2 regions of the Streptomyces yatensis genome follow, and region 1 is predicted to be linked to the other one. Evidence: riboswitches for the same ligand, from Rfam matches in the RefSeq annotation. Region 1 holds a riboswitch; the other holds the start of a gene.
The links. Region 1 has a riboswitch for glycine ahead of gcvT (glycine cleavage system aminomethyltransferase GcvT). Riboswitches for the same ligand answer to the same signal wherever they lie in the genome.
Positions count from the first base shown of each region.

Region 2: linked by a shared signal. The riboswitch ahead of gcvP (aminomethyl-transferring glycine dehydrogenase) and the one ahead of gcvT (glycine cleavage system aminomethyltransferase GcvT) in region 1 are both predicted to bind glycine.

Region 1 covers NZ_CP072941.1:3,585,309-3,592,872, reverse strand. The annotation lists gene J8403_RS14465 (hemerythrin domain-containing protein) at 1-131, opposite strand, end outside; gene J8403_RS14460 (L-serine ammonia-lyase) at 329-1,711, opposite strand; gene glyA (serine hydroxymethyltransferase) at 1,810-3,075, opposite strand; gene gcvH (glycine cleavage system protein GcvH) at 3,101-3,481, opposite strand; gene gcvT (glycine cleavage system aminomethyltransferase GcvT) at 3,728-4,855, opposite strand; glycine riboswitch at 5,025-5,134, opposite strand; gene J8403_RS14440 (AAA family ATPase) at 5,304-6,002, shown strand; gene J8403_RS14435 (enhanced serine sensitivity protein SseB) at 6,241-7,056, shown strand; gene J8403_RS14430 (enhanced serine sensitivity protein SseB C-terminal domain-containing protein) at 7,170-7,564, shown strand, end outside.
Region 2 covers NZ_CP072941.1:9,035,222-9,042,785, forward strand. The annotation lists gene ftsR (transcriptional regulator FtsR) at 1-633, shown strand, start outside; gene J8403_RS37840 (bifunctional nuclease family protein) at 686-1,159, shown strand; gene J8403_RS37845 (MerR family transcriptional regulator) at 1,327-1,953, shown strand; gene J8403_RS44075 (DNA polymerase IV) at 2,109-4,247, shown strand; gene J8403_RS37855 (PRC-barrel domain-containing protein) at 4,967-5,296, opposite strand; glycine riboswitch at 5,409-5,506, shown strand; glycine riboswitch at 5,508-5,632, shown strand; gene gcvP (aminomethyl-transferring glycine dehydrogenase) at 5,698-7,564, shown strand, end outside.

The sequences.
Region 1 (7,564 bases):
TGCTTGCCCTCGGCACCCTTCACATCCGAGAACAGGTCGCGGATGCGTGCGTGCTGCTCGAGCAGAATGGCCACCACATCACCCTTCGGCAGCTTCGCTGCCTCCGCACGTTCGGTCTGCGCAGTGCTCATGGCGCTGTCCTCCGCATTTCGGTGGATGTCAGCCCATAGGGTGACCAGAACCGGGCGGCGGAAACCGGTGTGCCACTTGATTGGGTCTCCGGGCTACGGGCACCTCGGGCGAGGCACGGCGGAACCGGGCACTGTGCCACCAGAAAAGGCCCCGACAGCGCCAAACGGTGCGAACGCGCTGGTCAGGGCCTGTTCCCTCAGCACTCGATGACGTTCACCGCGAGCCCGCCCCGCGCCGTCTCCTTGTACTTGACCTTCATATCGGCGCCCGTCTGCTTCATCGTCTTGATGACCTTGTCGAGTGAGACATGGTGGCGGCCGTCGCCGCGCAGGGCCATCCGCGCGGCGGTGACCGCCTTGACCGAGGCCATGCCGTTGCGCTCGATGCAGGGGATCTGGACCAGGCCGCCGATGGGGTCGCAGGTGAGGCCGAGGTTGTGTTCCATGCCGATCTCGGCGGCGTTCTCCACCTGTTCCGTGGAGCCGCCGAGGACCTCGGCGAGGCCGCCGGCGGCCATGGAGCAGGCGGATCCGACCTCGCCCTGGCAGCCGACCTCGGCGCCGGAGATCGAGGCGTTCTCCTTGAAGAGCATGCCGATGGCGCCCGCGGCGAGGAGGAAGCGGATGACGCCGTCCTCGTCGGCGCCCGGCACGAAGCGCGTGTAGTAGTGCAGGACGGCGGGGATGATGCCCGCCGCGCCGTTGGTGGGGGCGGTGACCACGCGTCCGCCCGCCGCGTTCTCCTCGTTGACCGCCATGGCGTAGAGGGTGATCCACTCCATGGCGCGGGCGGCCGGGTCGCCCTCGGAGCGCAGGGCGCGGGCGGCGGTGGCGGCGCGGCGGCGGACCTTGAGGCCGCCGGGGAGGATGCCCTCCTGGGACATGCCGCGGGCCACGCACGCCTCCATGACGTGCCAGATCTCCAGGAGGCCGTCCCGGATCTCCTTCTCGGTGCGCCACGCCTTCTCGTTCTCCAGCATCAGGGCCGAGATGGACAGGCCCGTCTCCTGGGAGAGCCGCAGCAGTTCGTCGCCGGTGCGGAAGGGGTGGGTGAGGACGGTGTCGTCGAGCTTGATGCGCTCCTCGCCGACCGCGTCCTCGTCCACCACGAAGCCGCCGCCGACCGAGTAGTACGTCTTCTCCAGCAGCGGATGGCCCTCGGCGTCGTACGCGAGCAGCGTCATGCCGTTGGCGTGGTACGGCAGGGAGCGGCGGCGGTGCAGGATCAGCTGGCTCGACGCGTCGAAGTCGATCTCCTGGCCGGGGCCGATCTCCGCGCCGAGCAGCCGCAGCCGCTTGGTGGTGCGGATGCGCTCCACCTCACCGTCGGCCGCCTCGACGTCGACGGTGCGCGGGGAGTTGCCCTCCAGGCCCAGCAGCACGGCCTTCGGGGTGCCATGGCCATGACCGGTGGCGCCCAGCGAGCCGAAGAGCTCGGCGCGCACGGAGGCGGTGTGGGCCAGCAGGCCCTCGTTCTTCAGCCGGCGGACGAACATCCGCGCGGCCCGCATCGGGCCGACGGTGTGCGAGCTGGACGGGCCGATGCCGATCGAGAAGAGGTCGAATACGGAAATGGCCACCGGGGGACTCCTTCGTCTGCACGCGGGGGAGGCGTGCGGGCCGTGCGGGGGTGGTGCGGCGGGGGCGCGCCAGGGCGGGCGCGCCCCCGTGTCCGGGGTTACTTGGACAGATGGGCGTACAGCGGGTGCTTGTCGGCCAGGGCGGTGACCCGGGCCTTGAGCGCCTCCGCGTCGTAGGACGGCTTGAGCGTCAGCGCGATCACGTCGGCGACCTCGCGGAAGTCCTCCGCGGTGAAGCCGCGCGTGGCCAGCGCCGGGGTGCCGATCCGCAGACCCGAGGTGACCATCGGGGGCCGCGGGTCGTTCGGGATCGCGTTGCGGTTGACCGTGATGCCGACCTCGTGGAGCCGGTCCTCGGCCTGCCGCCCGTCCAGCTCGGAGTCGCGCAGATCGACCAGGACCAGATGGACGTCGGTGCCGCCGGACAGGACGGCGACGCCCGCCTCGCGGACATCGGGCTGGGCCAGGCGCTCGGCGAGGATCCGGGCGCCCTCCAGCGTGCGCTCCTGGCGCTCCTTGAAGGCCGAACCCGCGGCGACCTTGAAGGAGACCGCCTTCGCCGCGATGACATGCTCCAGCGGGCCGCCCTGCTGACCCGGGAAGACCGCCGAGTTGATCTTCTTGGCCAGATCGGCGGTGGAGAGGATCACGCCACCGCGCGGACCGCCCAGGGTCTTGTGGGTGGTGGTGGTCACCACATGGGCGTGCGGTACGGGCGAGGGGTGCAGCCCGGCCGCCACCAGACCCGCGAAGTGGGCCATGTCGACCATCAGGTACGCGCCGACCTCGTCCGCGATCCGCCGGAAGGCCGCGAAGTCCAGCTGGCGGGGGTAGGCCGACCAGCCCGCGATCACCATCTTGGGGCGGTGCTCCTTGGCCAGCCGCTCGACCTCGTCCATGTCGACCAGACCGGTCTCGGCGTCCACGTGGTAGGGCACCACGTTGTAGAGCTTGCCGGAGAAGTTGATCTTCATGCCGTGGGTCAGATGGCCGCCGTGCGCCAGGTTCAGCCCCAGGATGGTGTCGCCGGGAGAGAGCAGGGCGAACATCGCGGCCGCGTTGGCCTGGGCGCCCGAATGCGGCTGGACGTTCGCCGCCTCGGCGCCGAAGAGCTCCTTCACCCGGTCGATGGCGATCTGCTCGACCACATCGACGTGCTCACAGCCGCCGTAGTAGCGGCGGCCGGGGTAGCCCTCGGCGTACTTGTTGGTCAGGACCGAGCCCTGGGCCTCCATGACCGCCGCCGGGGCGAAGTTCTCCGAGGCGATCATCTCCAGGGTGGACTGCTGGCGGTGGAGTTCGGCGTCGACGGCGGCGGCGACGTCCGGGTCGAGCTCGTGCAGGGAGCTGTTGAGAAGCGACATCAGGGTCCCGATCGGAAGAGGAGGGTCAGTTTTCGGCGAAGGCGGTGTACGCGTCGGCGGAGAGCAGCTCCTCCGGCTCGCCCGTCACCCGCACCTTGAACAGCCAGCCGCCCTCGAAGGGAGCGGAATTCACCAGCGCCGGGTCGTTCACCACGTCCTCGTTGGTCTCGGTGACCTCACCGGAGACCGGCGAGTACAGGTCGCTGACGGACTTGGTGGACTCCAGCTCTCCGCAGGTTTCACCGGCGGTGACGGTCGAGCCGACGTCCGGGAGCTGGACGTAGACGACATCGCCGAGCGCGTTGGCCGCGAACTCGGTGATGCCGATCGTCGACACGCCGTCCTCGTCGGCGGCCGACAGCCACTCGTGCTCCTTGCTGTAGCGCAGCTGCTGGGGGTTGCTCATGGTCCGATTCTCCTGGATACGGGGGAGTGCTTGGGAAACGGGTCTTAGCTGGTGGGACGCGACGCCGGTGGGTGCGGTGCCGGTGGGTGCGGTGCCGGGGGTGCGTGCCCGCGCGGTGGGACGCCGGTGGGACGCCGGTGGGTGCGGCGTCGGCGCGATGTGGCGACGCCGGGTGCGGCGCCGATGGTCTCGGTGCCGGTCCAGAGGAGGACGCCAGTGGGGCGCGGCGTGTTGCGGCCGGACCGCTCAGCGCTCGCGCCGGTAGAAGGGGAGCGCCACGACCTCGTACGGCTCCCGGGTGCCCCGGATGTCCACCGAGACCCCCTCGGTGCCCGGCTTCGCGTACTCCGGGTCCACGTACGCCATCGCGATCGGCTTGCCCAGCGTCGGCGAGGGCGCGCCCGAGGTGACCTGGCCGATCCGTGAGCCGTCGGCGGCCACCACGGCGTATCCGGCGCGCGGCACCCGGCGGCCCTCGGCGACCAGGCCGACCAGGGTGCGCGGGCTGACGGTGTCCGCCTCGCGGGAGGCGGCCTCCAGGGCCTGGCGGCCGACGAAGTCGCCGGGCTTGTCGAACTTCACCACCCGGCCGAGCCCCGCGTCGAACGGGGTGGTGTCGGTGGTCAGCTCGTTCCCGTACAGCGGCATCCCCGCCTCCAGGCGCAGGGTGTCCCGGCAGGACAGACCGCAGGGCACCAGGCCCACCGGGGCGCCCGCCTCGGTCAGCGCGTCCCAGACCCGCTCGGCGTCGGCGGGCGCCAGGAACAGCTCGAAGCCGTCCTCGCCCGTGTAGCCGGTGCGGGCGATCATGGCGGGGACGCCCGCGACGGTGCCCGGCAGCCCGGCGTAGTACTTGAGCCCCTCCAGGTCGGCGTCGGTCAGGCTGCCCAGGATCCCGGGGGACTCGGGCCCCTGGACGGCGATCAGCGCATAGGCGTCCCGGTCGTCCCTTACGGTCGCCTCGAAACCGGCGGCCCGCTCGGTCAGCGCGTCCAGCACCACCTGGGCGTTGGAGGCGTTGGCCACGACCAGGAACTCCTCGTCCCCGAGGCGGTAGACGATCAGGTCGTCCAGGATGCCGCCCTCGTCGTCGCAGATCATGGTGTAGCGGGCGCGGCCCACGGCGAGCGCGGACAGCCGGCCGACCAGCGCGTGGTCCAGGGCCTGCCCGGCCTGCGAACCGATGAGAGAGATCTCACCCATATGGGAGAGATCGAAAAGCCCGGCGCGGGTGCGCACCGCGGTGTGCTCGTCGCGCTCACTGCCGTAGCGCAGCGGCATGTCCCAGCCGGCGAAGTCGGTCATGGTGGCGCCGAGCGCACGGTGCCGTGCGTCCAGCGCGGTACGGCGTGGGGTGGGCGGGGCGTCGGTCACGATTCAGGCTCCAGGAGATCGGGGTCGCGCGACGGCGAGGACGGACGACAAGGACGCGTGCGTCCTCCCCATCTGTCATCGGAACCTGAGAGGTTCGCCGTGACGCCCGTAAGGGGCCCGGCTTGCACCTTGGGTGGAGCCGCGCCCGCGGCTCGCTTTTCAGATCTGCCTCGTCCACGCGGTATCGGGGCCTGAGAGATTCAAGGGAGGACTTGCTCCTTCGGCGCCCCGGACACCCGGCGCATTGCCGGTGACCAAGGACTCTCCCGCGCGGATTCAAGCGGCCGGTATGGAGTTGCGCGCACATCATCGCATGTGTGGCCGAGAAAGGAAGCCCCGATCGGGTCGGCTCCGGCCGGATCGGGCAGAGGCAGCCTTGATGGACATTACCTTTTCTTGACACTCTGCGGGTACGAGCAGCGTTGACCGACCTGGGAGGACGATCACGGTGCAAGGGCAGGGAACATACGGGACCGCACAAAGGCTCCTGCCGGCACGGCGTGGCCGCATCCCCTCCGGGTCGACGGCCATCCCCGGCCGGCGCATCGCGGTGCACGATCTGCGCGGGCAGGCGCGCGGCGGCGGTGCGGACCGGCGTGAGCTGCGCTTCCCGGTGGGGGACGTGCTGGTCGCCTCCGGGCTGCCGGGCGCCGGCAAGAGCACGCTGATCAATCGGACGGTGCCTGTTCTGGACGGGACGGGCACGGTCGTCATCCGGGTGGACTCGCAGAACACCCGGGAGGCGTGGGAGCGCCGGATGCCCGGCTGGCTGCCGTACGCGCTCTATCGCCCGCTGGTCCGGTACGCCCACTACGCCGGGCTGCGCCGGGCGCTGCGCTCGGATGTGAGCGTCGTGGTGCACGACTGCGGCGCGCTGCCGTGGGTCCGCCGCTGGCTGGCCCGGGACGCGCGGCGCCGGGGCCGCAGTCTCCACATGGTGCTGCTGGACGTGGAGGCCACGGTGGCCCTGGAGGGCCAGGCCGCCCGTGGCCGCGGGGTCTCCGGCTATGCCTTCGGACGGCATCGGCGCGCGATGCGGCGGCTCATCGCGGGGATGGAGGAGGGGCGGCCGCCGGAGGGGTGCGCCTCGGCGGTGCTGCTGGACCGCTCGACCGCGAGCGAACTGCGCTGCATCTCCTTCGAATGAGCTCGCACCGGAAGTGAACCCCGCCCTGGGAGGGGACGGGTGCCCTCCCCGGGGACGAGAGGGAAACGCCGGGTGACCTTGGCCGGAAATGAGCATGACGGCATCACCCAGTGTGACCGCGGCGGGGGCCGGGCGAGGTGGGGAAGTGCTGTGGAGATGACGCCGCCCCCGCCGGCCCCGGGCCGCCCAGCCGCTAGGGTGCTTTGGGCAGGTAGGACGAGATGGCGGTTGGACGAAGATGAGCTTCCCGGAGCAGTACGGCATGGCCCCGGCTCACGGAGGATTCCCCGACGGCGCGCAGACCGCGTTTCCGGCGTTTCCGGCGTTTCCCGGCAATGAGCTCGAAGAGGTGATGGCCGCCTCGATCGACGTCCCCGGGGCCGGAGCGCGCCTCGTCGAAACGCTCTCCCGCAGCCATGTCTGGGTTCCGCTGCCCAACGGCGGTGGCCCGGGCAGCCCGAGCCTGGATCTGCCCACGGTGGAGATCGAAGGCGCCGCGTATGTCCCGGTGTTCAGCTCCGAGCAGCAGTTCCTGCAGCTCGTCGGCTCCCATATGTCCTTCACCATCGCCCCGGCCGTGGAGTTCGCCCGCGGCCTGCCGCCCCAGCTCGGCATCGCGGTGAACCCCGGTGGCGCGGTGGTCGTACCACTGCCTCCGGCCGCCGTCCGGGAGCTGTGCCGTGCCGGGCGCAGCGAGCTCGACGGCCCGGCCACCGGGGGCAGGGTGCGGCTCTTCGAACCGGACTGGCAGGACGAGCCGGTGGACTTCCTGGCCGCCGCCGGGATCGAGTTCGCCAAGGACACCGGGGTGCGGACCGCCCGGCGCGCGCTGGCCAGCGTCGAGGGCGACGAGCCCGCGCTCTTCGTCGGCGTGCAGCTCGACGCCCCCGGCCCCGACGGCCAGGCGCGGGCGGTGGACGCGCTCGGCCGCGCTCTCGGTGTGGTGCCCGTGCGGTGGAAGGTCCAGCTGGTGCTGCTGGACGTGGCGCAGGGGGATCCGGTGGTCGACTGGATGATGGGGCGCGTACGGCCGTTCTACGACCGTGACCTCTGACTCACCCCAGGGTCCGCTACGGCGGCCCGTAAGCTGGTTTGATGACCAGGAGGGGTGCGAGCACGCTCCCCGGTGAGGTGCGGGACAAAGGGCGAGAGAAGGGGCGGACCCAGGTGAGCGCGGGCGCGGATTGGGGGGCGGCGGCCGGCCAGGTTGAGCGAGCGTTGCAGCAGGTCGCTCCCGGCCGGTACGACGCCTATGAGGCGCTGCTGCGGGCCATCGGCGAGGGCCAGGTCTGGATGCTGCTGTGGCACGGTGCGCCCGGCACGCCCGAGGCCCAGTACGGGAACATGGATGTGGACGGCCTCGGTTACGCCCCGTGCGTGACCTCCGCACAGGAACTGGCCGCCAGTGGCTGGAACCGTGCGCATGAGGTGGTCGACGGACGCCTCATCGCCGACTCGCTCTACCGCGACCGCTACGGTCTTTGGCTCAACCCCCACGCCCGCGGCGGCGGAGTGGGCATCCCGTGGCCGGATCTGCGCCGGATCGCGGGCGGTCTGGACCG
Region 2 (7,564 bases), 5.4 Mb from region 1:
AAGATCCGCTTCTTGGAGTCGGAAGGTCTGGTCGAGCCGCGGCGGACGCCCTCCGGCTATCGCAAATTCAGCCGGCGGGATGTGGAGCGGCTCGGCCATATCCTCCGGATGCAGCGTGACCACTACCTGCCGCTCAAGGTCATCCGGGAGCATCTGGACGCCCTGGAGCGGGGCGAGCCGTTGCAGCTTCCTGCCGTCTCGCAGGGAGCGCTGCAGCCCGGTGCGCTCGACGGCGGTACCGGGATGGGCGCGGGCGGCCCCACGGCCGCCCGGCTGGGTCGTGCCGAGTTGCTGGCAACGGCCGAGGTCAGCGAGGTGCAGCTGGCCGAATGGGAGTCGTACGGGCTGCTCGCGCCCACCGCGGACGGCGGGTACGACATCGAGGCGGTGACCGTCGCCCGGCTCATCGCCGAACTTGGTCGTTTCGGCCTGGAACCACGTCATCTGCGAATCATGAAAGCCTCCGCCGAGCGCGAGGCCGGAATGGTCGAGCAGGTGGTCGCTCCGCTGCGGTTGCATAGAAACCCGCAGACCAGAGCGCATGCGGAGGCCAGCGTGCGGGAGCTTGCCACGCTCTCCGTACAGCTGCACGCGGCGCTGGTGCGGTCGGCTCTGAGGGTCCAGGAGCGGTGAGCGACCGGGCCCCGACTATCCAAACCGGCCGGGCACGTCCTAGGGTTGCTGTGTGAACGAGCTCGACGTCGTGGGTGTCCGGGTGGAAATGCCCTCCAACCAACCGATCGTGCTCCTGCGTGAAGTGGGAGGCGACCGGTACCTCCCCATCTGGATCGGACCAGGTGAGGCGACCGCGATCGCCTTCGCTCAGCAGGGCATGGCTCCGGCGCGCCCGCTGACCCATGACCTTTTCAAGGACGTACTCGAAGCGGTCGGCCAGCAGCTCACGGAGGTCCGGATCACGGATCTGCGCGAGGGGGTCTTCTACGCGGAGCTGGTCTTCGCCAGCGGCGTGGAGGTCAGTGCCCGGCCGTCCGACGCCATAGCGCTCGCGCTGCGCACCGGAACGCCGATCTACGGCAGCGACGGCGTGCTGGACGACGCCGGTATCGCGATCCCGGACGAGCAGGAGGACGAGGTGGAGAAGTTCCGCGAGTTCCTCGACCAGATCTCGCCCGAGGACTTCGGAACCAGCAGCCAGTGAACGGTATGCCGGTCCTCGCTCGCGCATTCGAGTAGCCTTTCCCGGACGAGGGACACGGGAAACCACCCTTAGGGTGATTATCACTCGGCGTGCCGAGTGTGGCGATCGTTGACGCACCCCGGGTGACTGCCTACCTTCAAGATGGCAGGTCGAGGACGGAGGTCGGCGTGAGAAGCACCGGCGACGGCACGGCAGCCGGCGGTCCGTATACGCTCCAGGGGAGCGCACCGGCCGATCCGGCTTTGAAGGCTCGGGTCGCGGCACAGGCAGCACCGCCGCGTGAGCCCGCCGCGGGGGAGACGGAGCGGGTCGGGTACCGCGGACCCACCGCATGCGCGGCCGCGGGCATCACCTACCGCCAGCTCGACTACTGGGCCCGCACCGGCCTGGTGGAGCCGAGCGTCCGGCCCGCGTACGGCTCGGGCAGCCAGCGGCTCTACAGCTTCCGGGACGTGGTCGTCCTCAAGATCGTGAAGCGGCTGCTGGACACCGGCGTATCGCTGCAGAACATCCGGGCGGCGGTGACCCATCTGCGCGCCCGGGAGCTCGACGACCTGGCCCAGATGACGCTGATGAGCGACGGCGCGACCGTCTACGAGTGCACCTCGCCCGATGAGGTCGTGGACCTCCTCCAGGGCGGTCAGGGCGTCTTCGGGATCGCCGTGGGCGTCGTCTGGCGGGATGTCGAGAGCGCGCTGTCCCAGCTGCACGGCGAGCGGGTGGACACCGGTGAGACGCTGATCCGGCACAACCCCACCGATGAGCTCGCGGCGCGTCGCAACCGGGCCGGTTGAGCGCTCGCCCTTTCGCTGGGCAGCTTTCGTCGGGCACTTTTCGCCAGGCGCCTTTTCGTCAGGCGCCGCCCCGGACGTGAGCCGAGCGGCGCCCCGGGCCCGCCTCCGGGCCGTCGTGCCGCCCATTGTCAGTGGTGTGCGGCAGCATCGTAGGTGTGAGGGGTGCGCCGACGATTCTCCATCTGGACATGGATGCCTTCTACGCCTCGGCGGAGCAGGCATCCAAGCCCAGCCTGCGCGGTAAGCCGGTGATCGTCGGGGGTCTGGGGCCGCGTGGCGTGGTCGCCACGGCCTCCTACGAGGCCCGGGTGTTCGGCGTGCACTCGGCCATGGCGATGGCCCAGGCCCGCCGCCTGTGTCCGAACGCGGCGTTCCTCATCCCCCGCTTCACCCTCTACCGCACGGTGAGCGACGCGGTCATGACCCTGCTGCACACGCTCTCGCCCCTGGTGGAGCCGCTCAGTCTGGACGAGGCGTTCGTCGATCTGGAGGCGGGCGGCACCGAGCCCACCGTCGGGGCGGCGCGCGCCGTGGGGGAGCGGCTGCGGGCCGACATCAAGGCGGCCACCGGGCTGACCGGGTCGGTGGGGCTCGCCGGCTCCAAGATGCTCGCCAAGATCGCTTCGGAGCAGGCCAAGCCCGACGGGCTGGTGGTCATCGACCCGGGGACGGAGCGCGAGCTGCTCGGCCCCATGTCGGTGCGGACACTCCCGGGCGTCGGCCCCGCCACGGCGGAGACACTGCGCCGGGCCGGGATCCACACCGTGGCCGAGACGCGGGAGGCGGGCGAGGCCGAGCTGGTGCGGCTGCTGGGCCGGGCCCACGGCGCGTCGCTCTTCCTGATGGCCGAGGGCCGGGACGAGCGGCCCGTCGTCGCCGAGCGGGACGCCAAGTCCATCTCGGTGGAGGACACCTTCGACGTCGACGTCACCGACCGCACCCGGGTGCAGCTGGAGATCGCGCGGCTCGCCGACCGCTGTGTGCGGCGGCTGCGCGAGGCCGGCCGCTCGGGGCGGACGGTCGTGATCAAGGTGCGGCGGTACGACTTCTCCACGCTGACCCGTTCGGAGACCCTGCGCGGGCCGACCGACGATCCGGGGGTGGTGCGGGAGGCCGCGGCGCGGCTGATCGACGGCGTGGACACCACGGCGGGTGTGCGGCTGCTGGGGGTCGGGGTCAGCGGTCTGGCGGACTACACCCAGGAGGATCTCTTCGCGCAGGCGGCGCAGGCCGCGCAGGCCGCCCAAGCGGCTCATGAGGCGCTGGGGGACGCCCGGAGCGTGCCGGGCCCCGAGAGGCCGGAGTCCGTGGCAGAGGGCGCGGGAGAGGCTCCTGAGGACGCTGGGAAGCCGCGACGCTGGATGCCGGGCTCCGATGTGCGCCACGCCGAGTACGGGGCCGGCTGGGTGCAGGGGAGCGGGGTGGGCCGGGTGACCGTGCGCTTCGAGGAGCCGTGGTCGCGGCCGGGGCGGGTGCGGACGTTCGCCGTGGACGACCCAGCGCTGGAGCCAACCGAACCGCTGCCCCTGCTGCGACCGGAGGCGGATGCGGCTCCGGGTCTGGACGCGATCCCGGGGAGGGCCGCGACCGCGGACGCGGACGGGACTCCGGGCGCGGGCGCGGGCGCGGACGTGGACCCGGACGCGGATCTGGCCCCGCACCGGGCCGTGAGCCCGGACCCGGAGGCGAACCCGACCACGGAGGAGGTCGCGGGCCCCGTCCTGGAGGACGCCGCGAGTCCGCGCCCGGACGTGGCCCGGGAGGCGGTCACGACGCCGGAGTTGAGCCCGGATCTGGGCCCGGAGAAGGTCCCGGAGGACGCCGCGAGCCCGGGCCCCGATGTGGCCCGGGAGGCGGCCACGGACTCGGACTCGATCCCGCGAGAGGCTGCGGACCTGGTCTCGGAGGCCGCCGCGTGCCCGCGCCCGAACGTGGCCCGGGAGGCCGTCACGGGCCCGGGCCCGGCCTCGGAGGACGCCGCGGGTCCGCCCCTCGACGTGGCTGCGGAGGCGGCTTCGGACCTGGCCCCGGACGGGACCAGGGGCCGGGAGCGGACCACGGGCCGGAACCCGGGGGAGCGCATAGCCATGGGCTCAGAGCAGACCGAGGGCCCGGATGACCTGGCCTCGAGACCGAGTGGACCGGCCGCGGGCGTGGATGGGCTGACCCCGAGCCCGGACGGCGGACCTGAGCGGGGGCGGGCCCCAGGCCGTATGCAGGGCCACGGGCAGGCCCTGGGGCCGGTCGGCCTGGTATGGCCTGGCTTCGGGATCGGGCGTCGGGCCCGAGGGTGAGCAGGCCTCGGGCCCCGACGCTCTGGCCGCGGGCGCGTAATGTCCTGGCTCCGGGACTGGGGGGCGGAACTTGAGCGGGGCGGGGTCCAGGCCGTATGCGGGGCCACGGTCCGGGCGGCGGGCAGGCCCTGGGGCCGGTCGGCCTGGCCGCGGGGGCGTATGGCCTGGTTTCGGGATCGGGCGTCGGGCTCGAGCGTGAGCAGGCCTCGGGCCCCGACGCTCTGGCCGCGGGCGCGTAATGTCCTGGCTCCGGGACTGGGGGGCGGAACTTGAGCGGGGCGGGGTCCAGGCCGTATGCGGGGCCACGGTCCGGGCGGCGGGCAGGCCCTGGGGCCGGTCGGCCTGGCCGCGGGGGCGTATGGCCTGGTTTCGGGATCGGGCGTCGGGCTCGAGCGTGAGCAGGCCTCGGGCCCCGACGCCCTGGCCGCGGGCGCGTAATGTCTCGGTTCCGGTGCTGGGGCGCGGACCTGAGCGGGGCGGGGTCCAGGCCGTATGCGGGGCAACGGCCCGGGCCGTGAGCAGTCCCGGGGACAGGATGGCCTGGCCCCGGGACCGGGCGTCGGACCCGAGCGGGGGCAGGCTCTGGGCCACGAGCGAGGGCAGAGCTCAGGCCAAGCGGAGGGCAGAGCTCAGGCCACATGCGGGGCCGCGCGCAGGCCCCGGGACACCAGCAGGCCGCCGCCCCAGGCCACCAGCAAGGCCGGTCGCAGCCGCCAAGGTCAGCCCGTGACGTCCAGCCCGTAGTGGTGGTAGAGCTGCAGCTCCTGCTCGGGGGAGAGGTGGCGGCCGACGCCGAAGTCCGGGGCGTCCTTGATGAGTGCCCGGTCGTACGGCACCCGCAGGGTGTCGCCGACGACCTCGCTCGGTTCGAGCGGCACGAAGACGTCCCGGCTGAACAGCCCGGTGCGTACGGCCGCCCATTCGGGCTCGCCGGTCGCGTCGTCGAGATAGACCTCGTCCACGGTGCCGATCTTGGAGCCCTCGCGGTCGAATGCCTTGCGGCCGATCAGGGTCCGCGGGTCGATATCGGTCTGCACGCTCTCTCCCACAGGTGGCAAGTGACCATTGATACCTACAAAAAGCCACATCTCCGCGCTCGGCCACTCGAACGCCGGTGACCGTCCCCCACGGTAGAACCGCTGGTACGCTGACTGTGGCTGTAAACCCCGTGCGGGAGAGTCCTCCGCCGACGCTGTCGGAGGCGCCGAAGGAGCAAACCCTCCCCGGAATCTCTCAGGCACACGTACCGTGCGGGTGAGGTCACTCTGGAAAGCAGGGCGGGCCACGGGCGAGCAGAGCTCCGGAACCCCTCCTCACCGACGGTGAAAACCGGTCAGGCGGTATATGGACCGGTGAAGCTCTCAGGTTGAGATGACAGAGGGGGAGGCCGTCCGGGCACCCGCGCCGCGGTGCCCCTCGCCGGTCGTTACAGACCAGGAGGCCCCCGCAGATGACCGCCAATCGCATCGCACTCTCCGACTTGGAACGCGGTACTCCGTTCGAGCAGCGCCATATCGGCCCCGACGGCGAGGCGCAGGCCAAGATGCTCGCCCATGTCGGCTTCGGCTCGCTGGACGAGCTCACCGAGGCCGCCGTACCGGAGGTCATAAAGAGCACCGAGGCGCTGGATGCCCTGCCCCCGGCCCGCAGCGAGCCGGAGGTCATCGCCGAGCTGCGCGGACTCGCCGACCGCAACCAGGTGCTGCCGTCGATGATCGGTCTCGGCTACTACGGCACCCACACCCCGCCGGTGATCCTGCGCAATGTGCTGGAGAACCCCGCCTGGTACACCGCGTACACGCCCTACCAGCCGGAGATCTCCCAGGGCCGGCTCGAGGCCCTGCTCAACTTCCAGACCGTGGTCGCCGATCTGACCGGGCTGCCCACCGCCGGTTCCTCGCTGCTGGACGAGGCCACCGCGGCCGCCGAGGCGATGGCGCTGTCGCGGCGCGTCGGCAAGGTCAAGGAGGGCGTCTTCCTGGTCGACGCCGAGTGCCTGCCGCAGACCGTCGCGGTCCTGCGGACCCGCGCCGAGCCGACCGGTGTCGAGGTCGTCGTCGCCGATCTGGCCGAGGGCATTCCGGACGAGATCGCCGAGCGCGGGGTCTTCGGCGTACTGCTGCAGTACCCGGGCGCCTCCGGCGTGGTGCGCGATCCGCGGCCGGTCATCGAGCGCGCCCATGAGCTGGGCGCCATCGTCACCGTCGCCGCCGATCTGCTCGCGCTCACCCTGCTCACCTCGCCCGGTGAGCTGGGCGCGGACATCGCGGTGGGCAACAGCCAGCGGTTCGGCGTCCCGATGGGCTTCGGCGGACCGCACGCCGGGTTCATGTCGGTGCGCGACGCCTACGCCCGCAACCTTCCCGGCCGGCTGGTCGGGGTCTCCGTGGACGCCGACGGCGACAAGGCGTACCGGCTGGCGCTGCAGACCCGTGAGCAGCACATCCGCCGGGAGAAGGCCACCAGCAACATCTGCACCGCCCAGGTGCTGCTGGCCGTGATGGCCGGGATGTACGCCGTCTACCACGGCCCGGACGGGCTCGCCGCGATCGCCCGCCGCACCCACCGCTACGCCTCCGTGCTCGCCGAGGGGCTGCGGGCCGGCGGTGTCGAGGTGGTGCACGGCGCGTTCTTCGACACCCTCACCGCGCGGGTGCCGGGCCGGGCCGCCGAGGTCGTCGCCGCGGGCCGGGAGGCCGGGGTCAACCTGCGGCTGACCGACGCCGACCACGTCGGCATCGCCTGCGACGAGACCACCGCCCGTGCGCAGCTCGCCGCCGTGTGGTCCGCCTTCGGGGTGGACGGCGGCAACGGCGACCCCACCGGGATCCCCGGGATCGACGAGCTGGACGCCGCGGCGCCGGACGCGCTGCCCGCGGCCCTGCTGCGCCACGACGGCTATCTGACCCACCCGGTCTTCCACCAGCACCGCTCCGAGACCGCGATGCTGCGCTATCTGCGGCGGCTGGCCGACCGGGACTACGCGCTGGACCGGGGCATGATCCCGCTCGGCTCCTGCACCATGAAGCTCAACGCGACCACCGAGATGGAGCCGGTCACCTGGCCCGAGTTCGGCGCGCTGCACCCCTTCGCACCGGCCGAGCAGGCCCAGGGCTATCTGACCCTGATCCGTGAGCTGGAGGAGCGGCTGGCCGAGGTCACCGGCTATGACAAGGTCTCCCTGCAGCCGAACGCCGGATCCCAGGGCGAGCTCGCCGGGCTGCTCGCGGTGCGCGCCTACCACCGCGCCAACGGGGACAGCCGGCGCACCGTCTGCCTGATCCCGTCCTCCGCGCACGGCACCAACGCCGCCAGCG